Regions from separate parts of the Streptomyces sp. NPDC006140 genome, predicted to be linked through region 3. Evidence: riboswitches for the same ligand, from Rfam matches in the RefSeq annotation. Region 3 holds a riboswitch; each other region holds the start of a gene.
What was found. A riboswitch is a leader RNA that binds a small molecule or an ion and turns the genes downstream of it on or off. The one in region 3 is predicted to bind cobalamin.
Positions count from the first base shown of each region.

Region 1: another riboswitch for cobalamin. It lies ahead of ABZ386_RS05630 (ABC transporter substrate-binding protein); the one in region 3 lies ahead of ABZ386_RS02550 (prenyltransferase/squalene oxidase repeat-containing protein).
Region 2: another riboswitch for cobalamin. It lies ahead of ABZ386_RS38245 (CbtB-domain containing protein); the one in region 3 lies ahead of ABZ386_RS02550 (prenyltransferase/squalene oxidase repeat-containing protein).

Region 1 is NZ_JBEXTS010000002.1:90,618-95,001, forward strand. Features, by position in the region: gene ABZ386_RS05615 (hypothetical protein) at 1-148, opposite strand, end outside; gene ABZ386_RS05620 (APC family permease) at 285-1,925, opposite strand; gene ABZ386_RS05625 (CoA-binding protein) at 2,101-2,508, opposite strand; cobalamin riboswitch at 2,589-2,779, shown strand; gene ABZ386_RS05630 (ABC transporter substrate-binding protein) at 2,850-3,869, shown strand; gene ABZ386_RS05635 (iron chelate uptake ABC transporter family permease subunit) at 3,866-4,384, shown strand, end outside.
Region 2 is NZ_JBEXTS010000023.1:42,573-46,956, forward strand. Features, by position in the region: gene ABZ386_RS38220 (carbonic anhydrase) at 1-39, shown strand, start outside; gene ABZ386_RS38225 (DUF3093 domain-containing protein) at 93-548, shown strand; gene ABZ386_RS38230 (hypothetical protein) at 596-1,366, shown strand; gene ABZ386_RS38235 (DUF1775 domain-containing protein) at 1,300-2,034, shown strand; gene ABZ386_RS38240 (histidine phosphatase family protein) at 2,089-2,658, opposite strand; cobalamin riboswitch at 2,711-2,875, shown strand; gene ABZ386_RS38245 (CbtB-domain containing protein) at 2,917-3,138, shown strand; gene ABZ386_RS38250 (CbtA family protein) at 3,157-3,915, shown strand; gene ABZ386_RS38255 (copper resistance protein CopC) at 4,023-4,384, opposite strand, start outside.
Region 3 is NZ_JBEXTS010000001.1:536,293-540,676, forward strand. Features, by position in the region: gene ABZ386_RS02540 (energy-coupling factor transporter transmembrane component T) at 1-463, opposite strand, end outside; gene ABZ386_RS02545 (SCO2322 family protein) at 456-1,085, opposite strand; gene ABZ386_RS02550 (prenyltransferase/squalene oxidase repeat-containing protein) at 1,082-2,290, opposite strand; cobalamin riboswitch at 2,403-2,535, opposite strand; gene ABZ386_RS02555 (phosphotransferase) at 2,584-3,261, shown strand; gene ABZ386_RS02560 (SAM-dependent methyltransferase) at 3,295-4,110, shown strand; gene ABZ386_RS02565 (helix-turn-helix transcriptional regulator) at 4,135-4,384, opposite strand, start outside.

The sequences.
Region 1 (4,384 bases), on a different contig from region 3:
CCATGTTCGACTCCTCGGTCGTCACCTGATGAGTCGCGCACTCCTGGGCCGATGCGAACGCGGTGCCGGCGCCGGTGGCCACGAATACCGTGGACGTCAGCGGTATCAGCAGCGCGAGCACGGTCGCCCGCAAACCCCTGGTCTTCATGTGGGTTGCTTCTCCCCGGTTTTGAGTTGTTCCGCCTGACGTTCAGGCGTTTCTTGACGATCACGCTATGCCGTTCACGGAGGAATCGGCTCAGCGCTTTCCGACACTTGGTCAGTTCATTTGGTGACCTTGAGGCTCAGTGCGTTGGTACGTCCACGACCACCACCTCGTCGATGCTGCGCTGGATCTCCTCGGGGCGCGAGGCGACGGCGCGGGCCCAGTGGTAGATGACCAGGGAGAAGACGGTGATGACCAGGATGTCCCACCACAGCGGGATGTTGCCCCGCCCGCCGAAACCGCCCTGCCATGAGATCACGCCCATGCCGAGCAGGTAGACCGGAAGCCACTGGGCGGCCCTGAAGTCCATCCGGGGTGCGTCGGGCAGGTCCTTGCTCTTGGCGTAGAAGGCATAACCGCCGAGCAGCACGTAGCCGAGGACGATCGCCACGCCGAGCCGCCAGAGGACGTCCCAAGTGGCCCAGTAGATGACGAGGTTGGCCACCACGAAGGACAGCGGGGCGATCAGCTTGCCGCCGGGGAGGCGGTAGGGGCGTTCGTGGTTCGGCAGCCTGTCGGTGAAGACGCCGTACGCCAGGGGGGCGCCCGCGTACATCAGAACGCTGGCCGAGGTGATGAAGCCGACCAGCTTCTGCCAGCTCGGGAAGGGGAGGAAGCAGAGAACACCCGTCACGAAGGAGAGGATCAGGCCGAACCACGGCACGCCGCGTGCGTCGACCTTCTCGAACAGCTTCGGCGCGTAGCCGTTCTTGGAGAGGCCGAAGGAGACGCGGGAGGTGGCGGTGGTGTAGATCAGGCCGGTGCCGCCGGGGGAGACCACGGCGTCGAGGTACAGCACGACGCTCAGCCAGCCCAGGCCCACCAGGGTCGCCAGGCCCGCCCAGGGGCCGTCGATGCCCGGGAACTTGAGGTCGGCCCAGCCGTGCGCGAACGTGCTGTGGGGCAGCGCGGCGATGAACACGACCTGGAGCAGGACGTAGATGATCGCACCGATCGCGACCGAGCCGAGGGTCGCGCGCGGCAGGTCGCGCTTGGGGTTGCGGCTTTCCCCCGCGAGCTGGATCGCCTGCTCGAAGCCCAGCAGGGCGAAGATGATGCCGCTGGTGCTGATGGCGCTCAGCACACCCTTGGCGCCGAGCGGGGCGAAGCCCTCCGAGGTGAAGTTGCCCGGGTGGAAGTTGCCCACCGCGACCACGAAGATCGCGGCCAGCGGGACGGCGATCTTCCACCAGGTGGCCGCGCTGTTGGTGTGCGCCAACACCTTCACGCCGAGGAAGTTGACCGCGACGAAAACGGCCATCAGGAAGACAGCGACGATGAGACCGCTGGTCGTCAGGGTGCTGTCCTTCTGGTGCAGGAAGCCCTTCGCGAAGTCCCAGTGGCCGGCGTAGCCGATCATGGCCTCGACCTCGATCGGGGCCACGGTCGCCGCCTGCAGCCAGGCGAACCAGCCGAACGACATGCCGGCCAGGCCGCCGAACGCGTAGTGCGGATAACGGGCCGTGCCGCCCGCCACCGGGAACATACCGCCGAGCTCGGCGTGCACCAGCGCGAGGAGGACGATGGCGACGGCGCCGATCACCCACGAGATGATCGCGGCCGGACCGGCCATCATGACGGCGTTCTTGGCGCCGTAGAGCCAGCCGGAGCCGATGATGGAACCGACGGAGGCCCACATCAGCCCGATGAGCCCGACGTCCCGGCGCAGTCCGCCCGGACTCCCCTTCACCCCCGGTACCGCATGGTCGACGCTTACCATATTCTTAGGGGCCTCTCATGAAATGAACAGAGCGTTCAGCGTGCAAGAGGCCGTCAGGCTAGGAATCAATTGCCGACCGGCAGAAGACTGTTGCCGTGCATTTGACCGCGCACGGGGATTTCCTGGAGAAAGCTTCAGGAAATCTGTACGGGGAAATCAGGGAGCCGTTAAAGTCTCAGCCCAGTCGGGGGATCTCGATGGCCGGGCAGCGGTCCATCACCATCTCCAGACCCGCCGCGCGGGTCCGGTCGTACGCCGCCTCGTCGATGACGCCGAGCTGGAACCACACCGCCTGCGCGCCCTTCGCGACCGCCTCGTCCGCGACGGCCCCGGCGAGGTCGCTGTTCACGAAGACGTCCACGACGTCCACGTCGAAGGGGATGTCCGCCAGGCTCGCGTACCCCTGCTCCCCGTGCACCGACTCGGCCTTCGGGTGCACGGGCACGACGCGCTTGCCGAAGCGCTGGAGCACTTCGGCGACGCCGTACGCCGCGCGCTGCCGGTTCGACGACAGGCCCACCACGGCCCAGGTGTCGCCGAGCTCGGTGAGGATCCTGCGGACCGTTGCCTCGTCGCCGTACACCGGCGGCCTCCTCGGGAGTCGCGGAAGAGCTGCTGCCCGCACAACGACGCAGGGTGCGCGGTGATTCCCCGAGGGCCCCGTGATAGCTTGCCGAGGCCAGTCGAACCCATGTACGTGGGTCAGGGAATCCGGTGCGAATCCGGAACTGACGCGCAGCGGTGAGGGGGACGGGCGGGGCCTCGGCCACTGGACGGCGTGTGTGACGTCCGGGAAGGCGCCCCGCACCGGACGAACCCGAGTCCGAAGACCTGCTGGCGGCCCCCGCGGCCGTTTCGCGGCGGGGGAGCACCGTACGACCGGGCTCCGCGATCGAGCCCTCGACGACTGAGGACTGGTTCCCCGTGCCCCTCGCCCGACCCGCCCGTGCCGCCGTCCTGCTCGCGGCCGGCTCCCTGCTCCTGACCGGCTGCGGCGACGCGAAGCCCGCCCCCGCGAAGGCCGCCGCCGTCACCCTCGACAACTGCGGCCGCCAGGTACGCGTCGAGGCCCCGCCGCGCCACGCCGTCTCCCTCAACCAGGGCACCACCGAGATCCTGCTCTCCCTCGGCCTCGCCGACCGCCTCGCGGGCACGGCCACCTGGACCGACCCCGTGATGAAAGGACTGGAGAAGGCGAACGCCCGGGTGCCGCGCATCGCCGACGACAACCCCTCCTTCGAACGGGTCCTGGACACGGACCCCGACTTCGTCGCCGCGTCCTTCGTCTCCACCCTCGGCAAGGGCGGCGTCGCCACCCGCGAGCAGTTCGAGAAGCTCGGCGTGCCCACGTACGTCTCCCCGTCCGACTGCGCCGGCAAGGACAACTCGGGCGACGGCGACGGCGCGCGCGACAAGGTGCTCGGCATCGACACCGTCTACGGCGAAATACGGGACCTCGCCACCGTCTTCGGGGTACCGGAACGCGGCGACAAGCTGGTCGCCTCGCTCCAGCGGCGCATGCGCGAGGCCACCTCGGGCATCGACGCCTCCCACGTCACCCTCCTGTACTGGTTCGCCAACTCCGAGTCCCCCTACATGGCGGGCTGCTGCGGAGCGCCCGGCATCATCACCCGGGCCCTCGGCGCGAAGAACGTCTTCGACGACACGCACGAGGAGTGGCCGCAGGTCAACTGGGAGACGGTCGCCGACCGCGACCCGGACGTCCTCGTCATCGGCGACCTGACCCGCAGGTCGCAGACCGCCGAGTCGGCCGCGAAGAAGATCGCCTTCCTGGAGTCCAACCCGGCCACGAAGAACATGGACGCGGTCCGGCACAAGCGGTACGTACTGCTCAGCGGGCAGGCCATGAACCCGACCATCCGCACGGTCGAGGGCGTGGAGCAGGTCGCCGCCGGACTGCGCGAGTTCGGGCTCGCGAAGTGACCGTGCGCGGCCTGGTGCTCGGTACCGGAGGGGCCCTGTTGCTGGTCGTCTCCGTGGCCCTGGCGATCACCGTCGGTCCGGCCGACATCCGGGTCGCGGACGTCTGGTCCGTCGTCGCGGCCCACCTGGGGCTCGGCACCTCCGACCTGACGCCGATCCGGGACGGGATCGTCTGGCAGCTGCGGCTGCCGCGCACCCTCCTCGCGGCCGTGTGCGGAGCCGGACTCGCCGTGTGCGGGGCCGTGATGCAGTCGCTGCTGCGCAACCCGCTCGCCGATCCCTTCGTGCTCGGGGTGTCCTCGGGCGCCTCCACCGGCGCGGTCGTGGTCGTCGTGCTCGGCGTGGGCGGCGGGGCCGTATCGGTCTCCGCCGGGGCGTTCCTCGGCGCCCTGCTGTCGTTCGCGCTGGTGCTGCTGCTCAGCCACACCCTCGGCGGCACCACCGACCGGGTCGTCCTGGCGGGCGTCGCGGCCATGCAGCTCTTCTCCGCGCTCACCTCCTTCGTCGTGATGACG
Region 2 (4,384 bases), on a different contig from region 3:
CAATACCAGCCGCGCGCCAGCGCATTCCTCCCCCTGTGACGGCCGCCCTGAACAGCCCCGCCACCCCCGACGTATACGACAAGGTGAACGCAGTGGCCACGAACAAGGCACTCGCCTACGACGAACGCCTGACGGCGCCCAAAGCCTGGTGGGCCATCGCCGTTGCCTTCGGCATCTCCATGGCCCTGGTCTTCATGCCCTACGGCCTGATCCCCGCGCTCATCGCGATGGTTGCCGGCACTTGCCTGGCCGGAAGCTACGTCAGCTCTCAGGGCTCGATGCGCATCCGCATCACTACCGATCTCCTGGTCGTCGGCGACGCCCGCATCCCGTTGAAGGCGCTTGGCGAGGCGCAGGCGCTTCAGGGCGAGGAGGCCAGGGCTTGGCGCACGCACAAAGCGGACCTGCGTGCCTTCATGATGCTTCGCAGCTACATCACCACCGCGGTCCGCGTCGAGGTCATCGACCCCGACGACCCCACTCCGTACCTTTACCTGTCCACCCGCACGCCCGACCGGCTGGCCGAGGCGATCCGCCAAGCGGTCTGAGGGGCGCGTGCCGGGGAGGATGATGGGCGACCGTGCCAGGTGATCGTGTGACCGCGACCGACACCGGGACCGCAGGCGTGCCGTCCGGGTGGGCGGGTGCGTGCGTGCGCGCGGGCATGTTCGCTCTGGCCGGCAGCGTGCTCGCGGCGATCGGGCATCACGCCGTCGCCGACGGCTCGGTGCCGTGGCGGCTGGTGACCGCCTTCGCCGTGGCGCAGTTCGCCGCCGTCTGGCCGCTGGCCCGCCGCCGCCTGTCCTTGCCCACGGTCGTCGTGTGCACCCTGGCGGCGCAGGGGGTGCTGCACGCCGGGCTGACCCAGGCGGGCGGCACTCACCACGCGGGGGCGGGACATGCCGGCCAGCCGGCGATGGAGCAGGGTGACGGGCACGCGTGGCATCACGCCTCGACGGCGATGACGGCCGCGCATGTGGTCGCCGCGCTGGCGGCGGGTTGGTTGCTGCACCGGGCCGACGCGGCCGTGGCGACGGCGTGCATCGCCGCCCGCACTGTGCGCCGGGTCATGGCCGCCGTCGCGACCTGGGCGAGACCGTGTCTCATGACCGGCGTATGTCTCGCACCGCCCGCTGTACGGCTGTCCGGCTGCTTCGAGCCCTCGGCCGCCTTACGGACACGAGCTCTTCAACACGCGCTGGTGCGCAGGGGACCACCGGGACACGCCAACGTCCCTCCGGCTATCCCTCCCCCGGGGCCGGCTTCGGCCGCCCGGCTTCATCAGCAAGGAGCATTCGCATGCCCACGCACCACCTCGCCGCTCGCGCATCCCGCCGTATCGCCGTCATCGGCGCGGCCGCGCTGACGGCCACCCTCGCCGCGACCGGGACGGCCGCCGCCCACGCCGAGGTCGAGGCCGACAAGGCGCAGGCCCTCGCCGAGAACGTCACGTTGAGCTTCGTCTCGGAGGCGGAGTCCGCTTCCGCCGGCTTCACCGAGCTGCGCGTCGTCCTGCCCAAGGGCATCGACCCCGCCGACGTAAAGCTCGAGGAGGCGCCCAAGGGCTGGAAGCTGAAGACCATCAGCGATGGTTACACCGTCGGCGGCCCTGAACTGAAGGCCGGCGTCGACGCCGAACACAAGATCAAGGTCCGGCAGCTCCCGGACGCCAAGGAGCTCGCCTTCAAGACCCTCGAGACCTACAGCGATGGCAAGGTCTCCCGCTGGATCGAGCTGCCGGACGGCGGCGAGGAACCCGGGCAGCCCGCCCCCGTGCTGAAGCTCAAGGCAGCGGCACCGGGCGCCACGCCGGTCAGCCCGAGCCCGACCGCGAGCCCGACGCCCAGCCCGTCGCAGTCGGAAACCGCGCCCACGTCACCGGCCGCGACCCCGCAGGCCGAGGAGAAAGCAGCCGAGGAGGACGACGGCTCGTCCACGGGCCTGATCATCGGCGGGATCATCGTGGCCCTGCTCGTCCTCGGCGGTGGCGGATGGTGGCTGGCACGCCGTCGCTCCGCCTCGTCGCAGGGCTGACGACCGAGTCCTGACTCGCCTGCGGGGCCCAATTACCCTGTCCCGCAGGCGGGTTCAGGCGCCCGCGGACATGGCGGCTCCGAGGCGCAGGTTCCACCGGCCCGCCCGGCCGGTGAGGTGCACCGCAGTCAGTGGCGGTATGTCGATCCGCCAGAAGGACGCATGCGGAGCGCCCAGTACGGACACCACCGCCGCGCGTGTCACCGCCTGCTCGACCACTGCCGTAACCGGTCCGGACTCGCCCTGCAGCGTGTCGAGCCAGGCGGTGACGCGCGTGCACACGTCGGCCACGGTTTCGCCGCCGTGCGGCGCCGCGCCCGGGTCGGTCATCCACGCGGCGAGCCCCGCCGGGTCGGAGGCGGCGACCTCATCGAGCGTGCGACCGTGCCAGGAGCCCACGCCGATGTCGCACAGGGCGGGTTCCACTGCGGCGTCCCACCCCAGGGCCTGGGCGGTCTGCCGGCATCGCTGTGACGGCGCGGTGTACCGGACGCCGGTCGCGGGCAGGGCCCCGGCCGCCGCGCGCGCCTGCTGTACGGCCCGCTCGTCCAGGGGGCCGTCGGCGAAGCGCGTCTCCCGCCCCGAGGGCACGGGGGCGCACAGCAGCATCAACCGGATGGTCACGAGGAATCCCTCCAGGGTTTGCCAGGGACCGGCACATGGTAGGTGGTGCAGGCCATATTGGCCGGATCACCGGTTGCCCGTACGCTCTGGAGCGACAAGGACGACGGCGTTGCGGAAGCCCGGTGCAAGTCCGGCACGGTCGCGCCACTGTGTTCCACGGCCCCTGACGAGGTGTCAGGGGCTTGGTGAGTCAGACCCGGTGCCGTCGTCGAGTGCTCCACACGATTGCGGGACGCGTGTTCCCGAGGAGGTCTCGCCATGGCGCAGTCCACTGCCGCCCCTGCCCCCGTTGCCCCGTCCGCCGCGACACCGCTGCCGCTCAGGGCCATCGCTCCCTGGGCCGTCTTCTTCGGCGTACTGATGCTGGTCCTGCTGTACTTCGTCGGCGCCGAGCAGGGCGCCACCGCGCTGTTCTCCGGCGAGGGCGTGCACGAGTGGGTGCACGACGGACGTCACCTGCTCGGCTTCCCCTGCCACTGAGAACTGGGGAACACGCCGATGGACTCCGTCACCATACGCACCCTTCTGGTGCGCGGCATGCTCGCCGGCCTCGGCGCCGGCGTGCTCGCCTTCGTCTTCGCCTACCTGGTGGGCGAGGGCCCTGTGGATGCGGCCATCGCCTTCGAGGAGGCCAACGCCCATCACGAGGGCGGGGAGGAACTGGTCAGCAGGTCCGTGCAGTCGACGGCCGGGCTCGCAACGGGCGTCCTCGTCTTCGGCGTCGCCATCGGCGGCATCGCGGCCCTCGCCTTCTGCTTCGCCCTGGGCCGCATCGGCCGGTTCGGCGCCCGGGCGACGGCGGCGCTGACGGCGCTCGCCGGATTCCTCACCGTCTACCTGGTTCCGATCCTCAAGTACCCGGCCAACCCGCCCGCTGTCGGCAACCCCGACACGCTCGACAAGCGCACCATCCTGTACTTCCTGATGATCGCGCTGAGCGTGTTGCTGGGGATCGCCGCGGTCCTGCTCGGCCGCCGCCTGGCTCCGGCGTGGGGCAACTGGAATGCCTCTATCGCCGCGGGGGTTGCCTTCGTCGCGTTGGTTGCTGTCGCGATGGTCTTCCTGCCGTCCGGGGAGAACGTTCCCCAGGGCTTCCCGGCCGGCGACCTCTGGGAGTTCCGGCTCGCTTCGATCGGCGTACAGGCCGTGCTGTGGGCGGCCTTCGGACTGCTCTTCGGCTTTCTGGCCGAGCGGGCCCTGACCCGAAAGGCGGTCACCGCACCCAGTGCCGGAGCGGGTGTGAGGGCAGTGTCCTAACAGGCCGAGGCACCTACGCCGGGTGGCCCCTGGGCAGTTTCCAGGGGCCACCCGGCGTTCGAGGGCGTCAGGGTCGCGCGGGGAGCTCTGCGGAACGACCGGCTGGGTCAGGGCGCGGTCGACCGGGTCGGCAGCTCCCGGATGGTCACGGTGTCCGACACCGTGACCTGGTCCACGTCGCTGGTGCGCACAGTGAGCTGCATGGTCCAGGTGCCTGCTATGGGCAGTTGCAGGCTGTCGGTCCACCAGTAGCCGCCCCGGTTGGCGAGTTTCGCGTCGAGCGGGCCGATCTTCTGGGCGCGCTGGGTGAAGGTGAGCCGTAGCTCGGGCACGGTGGAGACGCCGTTGTCGGAGGCGAACACCAGGGCCTGGACCGTGTTCTCGCCCACCTGCCCCGGGGTCAGGGTGATCTGGACCTTGCCCTTGTTGCTCGGTGTGCCGAGGTCGAACGGGATCGTGACCACGGCGG
Region 3 (4,384 bases):
CCGCGACGCCCATCTCGTAGAGCGCCCCCGGGAGGGACTTGAGCAGGCGGGAGGGGTTGGCGAGGGCGTTCGCGGCGCCGACGCAGATGAGCAGCGTGGCCAGTTTCAGGCCGTCGTACAGGGCGAAGACGAGGGCCTCCGCCGTGACCGCGCCGCCGAGGCGGATGCCCTGCGCCCAGGCGGGCAGGGCGACTTCGGGGAGGGAGAACAGGGTGTGCGTGCCGGGGATGGGGGAGCCGAGGAGCGTCGCGAAGAGCAGGCGGATCAGCAGCACGGCGAGGGCGAGTTTGACGAACGCTCCGTAGGAGCGGGACCAGGGGGTGTCGGGGCGGCGGGTGGCCACGACGTACGCGGAGACGGCGACGAGGAGGGCGAGCAGGAGGGGGTTGGTGGTGCGGGTGGCCGCGGTACCGAGGGCCAGGGCCCACAGCCACCAGGCGCCGGGGTGGAGCGACCTACCCACGCCGGCGTACCTGCCAGACCGCCGCCCCGCCCAGGAGCGCCACCACCGCGATGCCCGCCAGCAGGCCCAGGGACGGGCCGTCGTCCGGCTGTTCCTTCTTCTCCGCCGCCGGCCTCCGCTGCTTCTCCGACACCTGCTCGCCGCAGCCCCGCTCCGGGTAGCCCGAGATCGCGCACAGCAGGGCGTTCGTGTCGTAGCGCAGCGGCCCGGCCACCGCCGCCAGGGCCTGTGCCGTCGTCGCGTCGGGGGAGACCTGGGCGCAGGCCGTTCTCGCGGAGGGCGGGGTTTCGCCCTTGGGGGCGTCCGCGGGGGTGCCGAAGTCGAGGAGCAGGGCGACGCGCTTCCGGCCGTCCCTGGCCGGCGTCTTCCCGCAGATCGACGCGAAGTCGGCCGTACCGCGCGGCCGGGCCGCATCGGAGGAGTCCTCGCTCACCGCGAACCGGAAGCCCTGGACGTCACCGTCCGAGGGGCGGGCCATGGACGGGCCCTGGGTCGCGTAGACCCAGCGGTCGCCGTCGCGCTCCCAGAACGACCAGTACCGGTAGCCCGCGGCCTGCGCCTGCCCCGCCCCCGCGCACAGCAGGAGCGAGGCCAGCAGGAGGACAACGGCCCGGCGGATCACAGCTGCTGCTTCCGGCGGCCGGTGAACAGGAACCCGATGCCGATCCCGGCGACGAGGCAGACGCCGACGTACCACCACACGCCGAACACGGAGTTGGAGTCCTGCTTCTCGTCCTTGGCGTCCGCGTCGGCCTTTGCGGCGCCCTGCGGGGCCGGGCCCGTCGCGTTCAGCTGCTTCACCAGGTCCGCGCCGCCGAAGTCGCGCGGGTCCGTGCCCGTCGCGTGCGCGGCGAGGATCAGCTGGGCGTAGGCGGCGGGACCGTTCTGGGCGGCCCAGCTCGCGGCGTTCTTCTCCAGCCAGCGCAGGGACTTCTCCGCCTGCGCGGTGTCACCGTGCGCGGCGAGCGCGACGACGGCGTCGGCGGTGTTGCCGTAATCGGGCTGCGGCTCGGCACCCGCCAGGGCGGACATCAGGTGGTCGTCGTCCTTGCCGAGGGCGGACGTGAGATACGCGGCCCCGTTCGCCGCCGCCTGCTCCGGCGTACGCGGCTGCGCGCACGCCGCGTCGGACTTCCCGCCCGGCTTCACCACCATGCCCCGGCCCAGCGCGCCCAGCACCCCCGCCGCCGTGGCGTCCGCGTTGGCGGTCAGCTCGCCCTTCTTGTCCGGCTGGAACGCGAACGCGCCGTCGCCGTCCCCGCCGCAGGGCAGCGCGAGCTTCAGCAGCGCGTCGTAGGGCGACTTGCCACCCTTCTCGACCCGGTCCGGCTTCTCGCCCACGGCGGTGAGCGCGCCGATGACGACCGACGTCGAGTTGGTGTCGCTGGCGCCGCCCGCCGCGTAGCCCCAGCCGCCGTCCTCGTTCTGGACGGACTTCAGCCAGTCGACGGCCTTGGCCGTGACGTCGTCGTGGCCGCCGAGCGCGGCCAACGCCTGCACGGCGGCGGACGTGGCGTTGGTGTCGAGCATGGTCTTCGCGTCGCACGCCGTGGCCGGGTCGGGCCGGTACGAGGCGAACCCGCCGTCCGCGCACTGCTGGCGCACCAGCCACTCCACGGACTTCGCCGCCGGCTTCACCCCGACCGTGTCCTGCGCGAGCAGCGCGAGCGACTGGCGCCAGACGCCGTCGAACTTCGGGTCCTTGTCGCCGTACAGGGCGGAGGGGAACGCCTGGGACGGCGAGGGGGACGGGGCGGCGGTGGCCGGCGCGGCGGCGCCGATCACGGCGACGGCGGCCAGGACCGCGGCGCTGCGGCGGACGTTCATGATCGGCGGGTGCCTCTCCCTGTGGGGGAGCCGGGCAGCACGGGACACCCCGGCGGCTCGGCTCCGTATACCTCGACGGTGCCGTGCACCGGCGGGCTGCCGGGCACGCGAGCCGGTCACGAACCGTACGGGGCGATCCGGCTCACCGCCGTGGGCCGGCGGTTTCACGGTTGCGGGTCAGCGCCGGAATTGCACCGGCTTCCCCCCGTACGGGTGTGATGACGACCCGCTCACTGTACCCGCACGTAGGAAACCGGCCGAGGGCGCCGGGTGGGCGGCGGTAGCTTCGACGCATGCCGACCACACCACCGGGGAAGCTGCTCGGCTCCGGCCGCCGCGCCGACGTCTACGAGATCGACCAGGCGTGGGTGCTGCGCCGCGAGCGGGAGGGCGGCGGCGACGCGGCGGCCGAGGGCGCGGTGATGGCGCATGTGCACGCCCACGGCTACCCGGTTCCCCGGGTCCGCCCGTCCGGTTCGCGCACCGACCTGGTGATGGAACGGCTCTCCGGCCCGACCGTGCTCCAGGCGTGCCTCGCGGGCACCCTGGACGGGACGGAGGCGGGCTCGCTCCTCGCCCGGCTGCTGCGCGAGCTGCACGCCGTGCCCGCGCTGCGCTCCACCGACCCGGCCGTCCGCGTCCTCCACCTGGACCTGCACCCGGAGAACGTGATCCTCACGCCCGACGGCCCCCGCGTCATCGACTGGTCCGACGCGGCGGAGGGCGACCCGGGCCTGGACTGGGCGGCGTCCGCGGTGGTCCTCGCGCAGGCCGCCGTCGCCGGCGACTCGCTCTCGGCACTCGCCGAGGTCATGCTGACCGCCCTCCTCGCCGGTCCGTCGCCGCTCACCCGGCCGGCCCTGGCCGAAGCCCTGCGCCGCCGGGCCGCCAACCCCACCATGACCGAGACGGAAGTCGAACTCCTGGGAACCGCCGAGGAGTTGATCCTCTCCACGGCGCGGACAAGCTAACGTTGGCCTTCCCGACCACACGCAGGAGCGTCCATGACCGACCAGGCGGAGAACCCCGAGCAGGAGCCGTTCCCCAAGATCGACACCTCGGTGCCGCACTCGGCCCGGATCTGGAACTACTGGCTGGGCGGGAAGGACAACTACGAGGTCGACCGGGTGGCCGGTGACGCGTTCCGCGACATCTTCCCCGGCATCGAGACCGGCGCCCGCGCCGCCCGCTACTTCCTCGCCCGCGCCGTGCGCCACCTGGCCGCCGAGGAGGGCATCCGCCAGTTCCTCGACATCGGCACCGGGCTGCCCAACGTCGACAACACCCACCAGATCGCCCAGCGGGTGGCCCCGGAGAGCCGGATCGTCTACGTCGACAACGACCCGCTGGTCCTGGCCCACGCCCGCGCGCTGCTCACCAGCACACCCGAGGGCGTCACCAACTACGTCGACGCCGACCTGCGCGAGCCGGGCACGATCATCCGGGAAGCCGGGAAGACGCTGGACTTCGACCGGCCCGTCGCCCTCATGCTGATGGGCATCCTCGGCCACATCGAGGACCACGACGAGGCGCGCTCCATCGTGCGGGAGCTGGTGGCCGCCCTGCCCTCGGGCAGCTACCTCGTGAGTTACGACTCCACCGACACCAGCGAGGACTACGTCAGGGCCATCCGGCAGTACAACGACGGCGGTTCGATCCCGTACATCCTGCGCAGCCCCGAGCAGATCGCGCGCTACTTCGACGGTCTGGAACTGCTCGAACCGGGCGTGACGTCCTGCTCCCGCTGGCGGCCCGACGCGGAGGCGCTCGGCCTGCCCGCGGAGGTGCACCAGTACGGCGGTGTCGCCCGCAAGGGCTGAGCTGTCAGGCCTCCTGCTGGGCCGTCAGGTCTCCTGGAGGAGGCGGTGCAGGATGGTCGGAGTCTCGTCCGGTGGCTCGGCTTCGACCACCAGCCGGTTCATGGCGTCCCAGTAGCGCTCGATCTCGGCGGGCCGGTCGGGATAGAGGGCGGTGGTGAGCTTCTCGAGGTAGACCACGTCCGGCAACTGCCCGCCCGGCAGCCGCAGGATGGTGACCGGGCCCCCTTCCGCGGCGTGCCCGCCCGCGTGGAACGGCAGGATCTGGACGGTGACC